DNA from 3 places in the Paractinoplanes abujensis genome. Region 2 is predicted to be linked to each of the others. Evidence: predicted binding sites of a transcription regulator. Region 2 holds the regulator's gene; each other region holds the start of a gene.
What was found. Region 2 encodes HrcA, which represses chaperone genes, less so after heat shock. Its sites were predicted from a motif close to GGTTNGCACNCTCNNNNNGAGNGTGCNAACC; they were not measured.

Region 1: the regulator HrcA is predicted to act here: its motif matches at 1,030-1,060, upstream of groES (co-chaperone GroES).
Region 3: the regulator HrcA is predicted to act here: its motif matches at 1,079-1,109, upstream of groL (chaperonin GroEL).

What each region holds. Positions count from the first base shown of each region.
Region 1 covers NZ_JACHMF010000001.1:5,962,439-5,965,711, forward strand. The annotation lists gene BKA14_RS27140 (class I SAM-dependent methyltransferase) at 1-958, opposite strand, end outside; gene groES (co-chaperone GroES) at 1,193-1,501, shown strand; gene groL (chaperonin GroEL) at 1,573-3,222, shown strand.
Region 2 covers NZ_JACHMF010000001.1:5,341,915-5,345,187, reverse strand. The annotation lists gene BKA14_RS24280 (DUF4870 domain-containing protein) at 1-439, opposite strand, end outside; gene hrcA (heat-inducible transcriptional repressor HrcA) at 591-1,613, shown strand; gene dnaJ (molecular chaperone DnaJ) at 1,631-2,767, shown strand; gene BKA14_RS24265 (hypothetical protein) at 2,886-3,273, shown strand, end outside.
Region 3 covers NZ_JACHMF010000001.1:7,272,730-7,276,002, forward strand. The annotation lists gene BKA14_RS33280 (GNAT family N-acetyltransferase) at 1-7, opposite strand, end outside; gene BKA14_RS33285 (hypothetical protein) at 105-1,022, shown strand; gene groL (chaperonin GroEL) at 1,299-2,921, shown strand; gene BKA14_RS33295 (beta strand repeat-containing protein) at 2,991-3,273, opposite strand, start outside.

The sequences.
Region 1 (3,273 bases), 620 kb from region 2:
ACGGGGTCAGGCGCGCGTCATCGGTGTAGACGTACGCGATGTCGGGGTCGGCCAGCCGCCCGCCGATGCTCTCGGCGAACTCGGCCACCAGATGGGACCGCACCACAGCGGGGTCAGGGTCGTACAGGAAAGCGCCGACACCACCCACGGGCGCCCGCAGCGTCCCGCTCCCGGTCAGCTCGACACCCCGTGCGCCGGACATTGCGGCGCTACCCGGCAGTAAAGTCGCGCGGCGCGGCGTCGCGGCGAGCGGCCCGCACCAGAACGCGGCCTCCACCAGGTCACCGCCCACACTCACCCACTCCCCCTCCGCGCCCGGCGGCAGCAAGTCGTGATCGATCCCCGGAGCCAGCTTGAGCACCGTACGGGGCACCCGGGCGGCCAGGCCCACGACGAAATCCCACGGCGGCGAGTAGGACTTCGGGTCGAAAACGCGCCCACGCCCGGCCTTCCGGCGCGCCGGATCGGCGAAAACGGCGTCAAATCCTTCCACCCGTACGGTCGTCGCGTCCGCGCATTCCACCCGGACCCGATCGCCCAGCCCCAGCGCCTCGACGTTGGCCGCGGCGAGCTCGGCCGTGACCGGGTCGGCGTCGACGGCGTACACCTCGATCCCGGCCCGCGCCGCGGCGATCGCGTCGGAACCCAGCCCGCAGCCGAGGTCGGCCAAGGTCTGCACGCCCGCCGCGGCCAGCCGGGCCGCCCGCCGGTTCGACACCACCGCCCGGGTCGCCTGTTCGAGACCGGCCCGCGTGAAGAACATCGACTCCGCGTCGGGGCCGAACTTGGCGGTCGCGCGGCGCCGCAGATCGACCTGCGTCAGCGCGGCCGCGGCCAGCTCGGGCGGCACCCCCCGCGAGCGCAGCGCGGACGCCGCGGCCAGCGGGTCCCCGGCGGCGATCTCGCTCGCCAGGGCCAGGGCGTTCACCCCTTCGGGGGTACGCAGTGAGGCGGTCACGCAGGCATTCTCCCCGGCCCCGTTTTGGTTGGCACTCTGGTTGACGGAGTGCTAGTTCCGGCCTAATCTCCGATTAGCACTCTCAACATGAGGGTGCCAGCCGCGAGCCCATCCGGGCCTGCGGCTTGGCACCAGGCGGACCGGCACCCGCGACGACGGCCCCGCCCGGTGGCATGAGGCATCAGTCCGGCCAGGCTTTCTGGTCGGCAAACCTGTACCCAGGAGGGTATGCCCGTGACTACCGCGACCAAGGTTGCGATCAAGCCGCTCGAGGACCGCATCGTGGTCCAGGCGAACGAGGCTGAGACGACCACGGCGTCGGGCATCGTGATCCCCGACACCGCCAAGGAGAAGCCGCAGGAGGGCACCGTCCTCGCTGTCGGCCCCGGCCGCATCGACGACAAGGGCAACCGCATCCCGGTTGACGTCAAGGTCGGCGAGACGGTCCTCTACTCGAAGTACGGCGGCACCGAGGTCAAGTACGCCGGCGAGGAGTACCTGGTGCTCTCCGCCCGCGACGTCCTCGCGGTCATCGAGAAGTGACCTACTGACAGTGCTGACCGCCCTGGCTCGTTCCTGACGGGCCAGGGCGTTGGTGCGTGAAGGGACCCCATATGGCGAAGATTCTCAGCTTCTCTGACGACGCCCGCCACCTGCTCGAGCACGGCGTCAACTCGCTCGCCGACACGGTCAAGGTCACCCTCGGCCCGCGTGGCCGCAACGTCGTCCTGGACAAGAAGTTCGGCGCGCCCACGATCACCAACGACGGTGTCACCATCGCCAAGGAGATCGAGCTCACCGACCCGTACCAGAACCTCGGTGCGCAGCTGGTCAAGGAGGTGGCGACCAAGACCAACGACGTCGCCGGCGACGGGACCACCACCGCCACCGTGCTGGCCCAGGCGCTCGTGCGCGAGGGCCTGCGCAACGTGACGGCGGGCGCCAACCCGATCGGCCTCAAGCGCGGCATGGACCAGGCCGCCGAGGTCGTCTCCAAGGCGCTGCTGGCCAAGGCCGTCGAGGTCGCCGACCACAAGGCGATCGCCAACGTGGCCACCATCTCGGCCCAGGACGCCACGATCGGCGAGCTCATCGCCGAGGCGATGGACCGGGTCGGCCGCGACGGTGTCATCACCGTCGAGGAGGGCTCGGCCATGGCCACCGAGCTCGACGTCACCGAAGGTCTGCAGTTCGACAAGGGCTTCATCTCGCCGAACTTCGTGACCGACGCCGAGTCGCAGGAAGCCGTCCTCGAGGACGCGCACATCCTGATCACGACCCAGAAGATCTCCAGCATCGAGGAAATGCTCCCGCTGCTGGAGAAGGTGCTGCAGTCCAGCAAGCCGCTGCTGATCATCGCGGAGGACGTCGAGGGCCAGGCCCTGTCCACGCTGGTGGTCAACGCGCTGCGCAAGACGCTGAAGGTGGCCGCCGTCAAGGCGCCTGGCTTCGGCGACCGCCGCAAGGCGATGCTGCAGGACCTGGCGATCGCCACCGGTGGCGAGCTGATCGCCCCCGAGCTGGGCTACAAGCTCGACCAGGTCACCCTCGACATGCTGGGCACCGCCCGGCGCGTCGTGGTCGACAAGGAGAACACCACGATCGTCGACGGCGGCGGCAAGTCCTCCGACGTCACCGACCGGGTCGCGCAGATCCGCAAGGAGATCGAGGCCTCCGACTCCGACTGGGACCGCGAGAAGCTCCAGGAGCGGCTGGCCAAGCTCTCCGGCGGCATCGCGGTGATCAAGGTCGGCGCCGCCACCGAGGTCGAGATGAAGGAGCGCAAGCACCGCATCGAGGACGCCATCGCGGCGACCAAGGCCGCGGTCGAGGAAGGCACCGTCCCCGGCGGCGGCGCCGCCCTGGCCCAGGTGGCCACGGAGCTCGACGGCGGTCTGGGCCTCACCGGCGAGGAGGCCATCGGCGTCACCATCGTCCGCAAGGCGCTGGTGGAGCCGCTGCGCTGGATCGCGCAGAACGCCGGCCACGACGGCTACGTCGTGGTGGGCAAGGTCGCCGAGCTGGGCTGGGGCCACGGCCTCAACGCGGCCACCGACGAATACGTCGACCTGGCCGCGGCCGGCATCATCGACCCGGTCAAGGTGACCCGCAACGCGGTCTCCAACGCCGTCTCGATCGCCGGTCTGCTCCTGACCACGGAAAGCCTCGTGGTCGACAAGCCGGCCGAGCCCGAGCCCGCCGCCGGCGGCGGCCACGGCCACAGCCACGGTGGTCACGGCCACCAGCACGGCCCCGGCTTCTGATTCACAGCCAGGAAGAAAGGCGCGTCCCCGTGCGGGGCGCGCCTTTCCGCT
Region 2 (3,273 bases):
CCTCGGCCCGCACGGCCGGGGACTGGTTGCCCTTGGCCAGCATGGCGATCAGCGGCACGATCCAGCCGGACAGGCCGCCGCCGACGAGGGCGCCGAGCGCGCCGCCGAAGTGGGCGATCATGATCCAGGTCTTGTCGTCCTGGGTCTGACCGGGGCCGTAGCCGCCGGGCGACTGCTGATAGCCGTACTGCGGGGGCGGGCCACCGTAGCCGGGACCACCCGACGAGGGCGGCGGCGCACCGTAAGGCGCACCGTACGGCCCACCCGACGTCGGCGGAGGCGCACCATAAGGGCCACCCGAGGACGGCGGCGGCGCGCCGTACGGAGGCGGCGGAGGCGGTGACGAACCGGAGACCGGGTCGTTAGCCGCATATGGGTTGAACGGCGTGGTCGGGTCGTACGGATTACCTTCACCGGGCGGGCGAGGTGGTTCAGTCATGGCTGACACCGTAGAGCCGCAGTTCAACGCGGTCGAGAGCGACATGCTGATCGAGTCGGCGAATAGACACTGCGCTCGATCATCGCGCTCCCGTCGGCGGCGACGTAGACTGGCACTCTGTCCGCGTGAGTGCCAAGGGGGAGGGGTCATTGTGAGTCTGGATGACCGCAAGCTCGAGGTGCTGCGGGCCATCGTCGAGGACTACGTCGAGACGCAGGAGCCCGTCGGCTCGAAATCCCTGGTCGAGCGGCATCAGCTCGGCGTCTCCCCGGCCACCGTGCGCAACGACATGGCCGTGCTGGAGGAGGAGGGTTACATCCGGCAGCCGCACACCAGCGCCGGCCGGGTGCCCACCGACGCCGGCTATCGGCTGTTCGTCGACCGGCTCTCCAAGGTCAAGGCGCTCAGCCCGGCCGAGCGGCGGGCCATCGAGCGCTTCCTGATCGGCGCGGTCGACCTCGACGACGTGGTGCATCGCACGGTGCGCCTCCTGGCCCAGCTGACCCGCCAGGTCGCCGTGGTGCAATATCCGTCGCTGGCCCGTTCGTCGGTGCGCCACCTCGAGCTGGTGCCGATCTCGACGACGCGGCTCATGCTGGTGATGATCGCCGACACCGGCCGCGTCGAGCAGCGCCTGGTCGAGCTGCCCGCGCCCGTGCCGGCCGACGACGTGACCGATCTGCGCCGCCGGGTCAACGAAAAACTGGCCGGGCAGAAGCTGGCCGACACGCCGCCGCTCGTGCAAGGTTTGGTCGACGACTGCAGCCCCGACAGCCGCGGCACCATGGCCTGTCTGGCCTCGGTGTTGCTCGAGACACTCGTCGAGCGCAGTGAGGAACGCCTCGCCTTGGCGGGCACGGCTAATCTGACACGTGGGGGCGTGCTGGACTTCCAGGGCACGCTGCGCCCCGTCCTCGAAGCCCTCGAGGAAGAGGTCATCCTGCTCAAGCTCATCGGCGATCTGGAACCGAGCACCACCCGGGTCCGGATCGGCGACGAGAACCAGATCGACAACCTGCGGTCGGCGTCCGTGGTCAGCACAGGCTATGGCCCCGGCGCGACGATCGTCGGGGGGCTCGGCGTGCTCGGTCCCACCCGGATGGATTACCCCGGCACCATCGCGACCGTGCGCGCGGTGGCCCGCTACGTGGGCGACCTTCTAGCCCAGAACTGACGAGGATTGCGGAGCCCGTGGCCAAGGACTACTACGGCATTCTCGGTGTGAGCCGGGAAGCCACCGACGACGAGATCAAGCGCGCCTACCGCAAACTGGCTCGGCAATACCACCCGGACGTCAACCCCGATCCGGAAGCGCACGAGAAGTTCAAAGACATCAACGCGGCGTACGAGGTGCTCTCGGACGACCAGAAGCGTCAGATGGTCGACCTCGGCGGCGACCCGCTCGCCCCGGGCGGCGGGGGTCCCGGCCCCGGCGGCGCGGGCGGCCCGTTCGTCGGCTTCCAGGACATCATGGACGCGTTCTTCGGCACGGCGGCCGGCGGCAACGCCCGCGGCCCGCGCCCGCGCACCCGTCCCGGCGCCGACGCGATCCTGCGACTCGAGCTCGACCTGGTCGAGACCGCGTTCGGCGTCGAAGCCCCGATCACCGTCGACACCGCGGTGCTGTGCACCCAGTGCTCCGGCGCCGGCACGGCCCCCGGCACCCACCTGGCCACCTGCGACACGTGCGGCGGCCGGGGCGAGGTGCAGAGCGTGCAGCGCACGTTCCTGGGTCAGGTCGTCTCGTCCCGCCCGTGCGCGACCTGCCAGGGTCACGGCACGGTCATCCCGCACCCGTGCCCGACCTGCGCCGGCGACGGCCGCGTACGCACCCGCCGCTCGCTCACCGTCAAGATCCCGGCCGGCGTCGAGGACGGCATGCGCATCCGCCTGGCCCAGCAGGGCGAGGTCGGCCCCGGCGGCGGCACCCCCGGCGACCTCTACGTCGAGATCCACGAGCGTCCGCACGACGTCTACTCGCGCAAGGGCGACGACCTGCACTGCCGGGTCACGCTCCCGATGACCGCGGCCGCGCTCGGCACCCGCCTGACGATCAAGACGCTCGACAGCGAGGAGGGCATCGAGGTCAAGGCCGGCACCCAGCCCGCCTCCACGCTGCGCATCCGCGGCAAGGGCGTGCCCCACCTGCGGGGCCAGGGCCGCGGCGACCTCTTCGTGCACCTCGACGTCAAGACGCCGACCAAGCTCACCGGCGACCAGGAACGCATGCTGCGCGACTTCGCCAAGACCCGCGGCGAGGACGTGGCCGAGCTGAGCAAGCAGGGCGGGTTCTTCAGCCGGATGCGGGACGCTTTCAACGGCCACTAGAAGAGACGGAGTGGCGTAGTGGGGTGGCGGGGGTACAGTGCCGTCGCCCCCCAAGCAGCTGACTCGGCTCAGCGTCAGCGGCAATGATCAGTTTGCCGTCCTGTGCCACGCTGCCGTGGTGGAGAGCGAGGATTTCTACACCACCACTGCCCAGCTTCTCGCCGCCTTCGCCATTGCCCTCTTGGTCGTTCTGCCAGGCATTTGGCGGCAGCAGACCGCTCGGCTCCGCGGCGCAACGAGGCAACGTCAGGAAGCCTTGTATCAGCACCATCTAATCGATATGCCGACGCTCTCCTACAGCGAGGACAAGAAGCTGGGGGTGGCGACCCTTCGGTGGGCCGTCGAATGTCGTCGGCAGGCTCGGCTCTATCGGGCGGTGCAGGGCGCCGCTTCGCTTTTCTTGACGGGCGAAGCTATGGCGTTGACCGCCTTGCTCACAGGCGCCGACGGCGGGATCACTCTCCTCGCCGGTCCGGTGGTGCTGCTGGCAACGATGGCTCTTGCCG
Region 3 (3,273 bases), 1.9 Mb from region 2:
AGCTCATGGCGTCCTGACTACCCGGATCCGGCGGGTGCGGCAACCCGGTTGCCGGGAATCGGACGGGGTGGCGGCACCGGCGTGTGCTGGGGCAAGGTGTCCGGGTGGAGCAGGGTGACGCGCGCATCTTCATGGTCGAGGCACCGGTGGTGGCCGCCGCCGACCCCTTCGACCCGGAGGGGCGCACGGCCGACCTGAGCTGGCGGCGCGACATCGCGCCGGAGCCACCGGTCGTCCACGACCCGCTCGTCGCCGGGCCCGGGTTCGGGCAGTGGGCGCGCCGGTTCGGCCGGGTCGCCGGGCGGCACGCGGCCCACCTGATCCCGGTCATGCTGCTGGTCGCGCTGCCCATGCACTTCTTCGTGGGCCGGGTCGACGACACGATCGTGGCCGCGCCCGCCCTGGCCGACCTGGTCGGCGGGTTCGGCCTGTTGCTGCTCCCGGCCATGTGGCTGGCCTATCTCGCGGTGTCCGCCCTGCCGCTCGTGCTCAGCCTGGCCGGCGCGGTCGGCGTGGCGCTGCCCGCGGCCGCCCAGGGCCGGCGGCCCCGCGCCCGCCGGGTCTGGTCGCTGGTCTCGATGCGGCTGCGCGCCCTGTGGTTGTGGTTCGCCGGGTTCGGCCTGCTCACCGGTGGCCTGCCGCTGCTGCTGACCGAGGAGCAGGTGGGTGCGGCGGGCGGCCTGGTGGCCATCGGATTCGCCGTCGGCTCGACGGTCGCGCTCACCTTCGGCGGGGTGCTCGGCTGCGTCGTGCTGATCGAGCGCGGGCGCGGTCCGCGGCGCGCGGCCCATCTGCTCTCGCACGCGCGCCCGGGCGGGCTGCTGGTCGCCGCAGCCGCGCTCACGGTGGTGCCGCGGGTGGCCGACTACGCGCTCGGCGGGTTCGCGGCCACGGCGGCCGGGGTCGTGCTGGTTCAGCTGTGGGCGATCGCCGCCCTGGTGACCTACGGGCAGGCCCGCCGGGCGGTCGAACCGGTGACCAGCCGTTCCCTGTTCGCGGAGCTCGACGCCCCGGAGGAGTGACCACCGCCCGGGGTCGAGGTTTCCTTGCACTCGCACCCCTGGAGTGCTAAACAAGTCATTGGCACTCGCGTCTGGTGAGTGCCAGCAGGTCGGGACGGTGGGGTCTCGGTCGCGGCGTCGCCATCGGCGCCGGGGCACGGGGCCGGTCGTCGCGGGCTATCCGGCTCGGCCTGAGGACGTCACGACGCCAGGTGGTGACGTCCGCAGAGTTCCGCACACGTGCGGGGGCGGGGCCACGCGGCCCGGCACCTCGAATGTCCAGGAGGACACAGCCGTATGGCCAAGATCATCGCATTTGACGAGGAAGCTCGTCGCGGCCTCGAGCGGGGCATGAACCAGCTCGCCGACGCCGTCAAGGTGACGCTCGGCCCCAAGGGCCGCAACGTCGTGCTCGAGAAGAAGTGGGGCGCTCCCACCATCACCAACGATGGTGTGTCGATCGCCAAGGAGATCGAGCTCGAGGACTCCTACGAGAAGATCGGCGCCGAGCTGGTCAAGGAGGTCGCGAAGAAGACCGACGACGTCGCCGGTGACGGCACGACGACGGCGACCGTCCTCGCCCAGGCGCTGGTCCGTGAGGGCCTGCGCAACGTGGCCGCCGGCGCCAACCCGATGGCCCTCAAGCGGGGCATCGAGGCCGCCGTGGCCAGCGTTTCCGAGGGCCTGCAGCAGCTCTCGAAGGACGTGGAGACCAAGGAGCAGATCGCTTCGACCGCCTCCATCTCCGCCGGTGACTCCACGGTCGGCGAGATCATCGCCGAGGCCATGGACAAGGTCGGCAAGGAAGGCGTCATCACCGTCGAGGAGAGCAACACCTTCGGCCTCGAGCTCGAGCTCACCGAGGGCATGCGCTTCGACAAGGGCTTCGTGTCGGCCTACTTCATGACCGACGCCGAGCGTATGGAGGCCGTCTTCGACGACCCCTACATCCTCATCGCGAACAGCAAGATCTCGGCGGTCAAGGACCTGCTCCCCGTGCTGGAGAAGGTCATGCAGGGCGGCAAGCCGCTCGTCATCATCGCCGAGGACGTCGAGGGCGAGGCCCTGGCCACCCTGGTCGTCAACAAGGTCCGCGGCACCTTCAAGTCGGTCGCCGTCAAGGCCCCCGGCTTCGGTGACCGCCGCAAGGCCATGCTGGAGGACATCGCCATCCTGACCGGTGGCGCCGTCATCAGCGAAGAGGTCGGCCTCAAGCTGGAGAACGCCGACCTGAGCCTGCTGGGCCAGGCCCGCAAGATCGTCATCACCAAGGACGAGACCACCGTCGTCGACGGCGCGGGCAACGCCGAGCAGATCCAGGGCCGGGTCAACCAGATCCGCGCCGAGATCGAGAAGTCGGACTCCGACTACGACCGTGAGAAGCTGCAGGAGCGCCTGGCCAAGCTGGCCGGCGGTGTTGCGGTCATCAAGGTCGGCGCGGCCACCGAGGTCGAGCTCAAGGAGCGCAAGCACCGCATCGAGGACGCCGTTCGCAACGCGAAGGCGGCCGTCGAGGAGGGCATCGTGCCCGGTGGTGGCGTCGCCCTGGTGCAGGCCGGCAAGACCGCGTTCGACAAGCTGGACCTGGCCGGCGACGAGGCCACCGGTGCGCAGATCGTCAAGGTCGCGCTCGACGCCCCGCTGCGTCAGATCGCCGTGAACGCCGGCCTCGAGGGCGGCGTCGTGGTGGAGAAGGTGCGCAACCTGGAGGCGGGTCACGGCCTCAACGCCGCGACCGGCGAGTACGTGGACCTGCTGGCCGCGGGCATCATCGACCCGGCCAAGGTCACCCGCTCGGCGCTGCAGAACGCCGCGTCGATCGCCGCGCTGTTCCTCACCACCGAGGCCGTCGTGGCCGACAAGCCCGAGAAGACCCCGGCCCCGGCCGGCGCCCCGGGCGGCGGTGACATGGACTTCTGAGTCCAGTCCTGGCAACACGAGAACGGCGGGTCGCCTGGCGACCCGCCGTTCTTGCCTTTCCGGAGTTCTTCAGAACCGGTGGCGACCCGGGCGGTGGCGGCCCGGACCCTGCAGGCCCAGCGCAGCCGTCAGTCGCAGCCGGTCACCCCCCGCCATCAGCAGGAACCCGCCGATCAGGACGGCGACGCCGCCGGCCACCACGACCGAGATGATGTCGGTGCCGGTCTTGGCCAGCTTGCCGTCGCCCGCCCCGACGTCGGTCGCCGCCGCGTCCACGGTGACCGTGATGATCGCCGTGCTCGTGCCGCCGTGCCCGTCGCTGATCGTGTAGGGGAACGAGTCCACGCCGCCC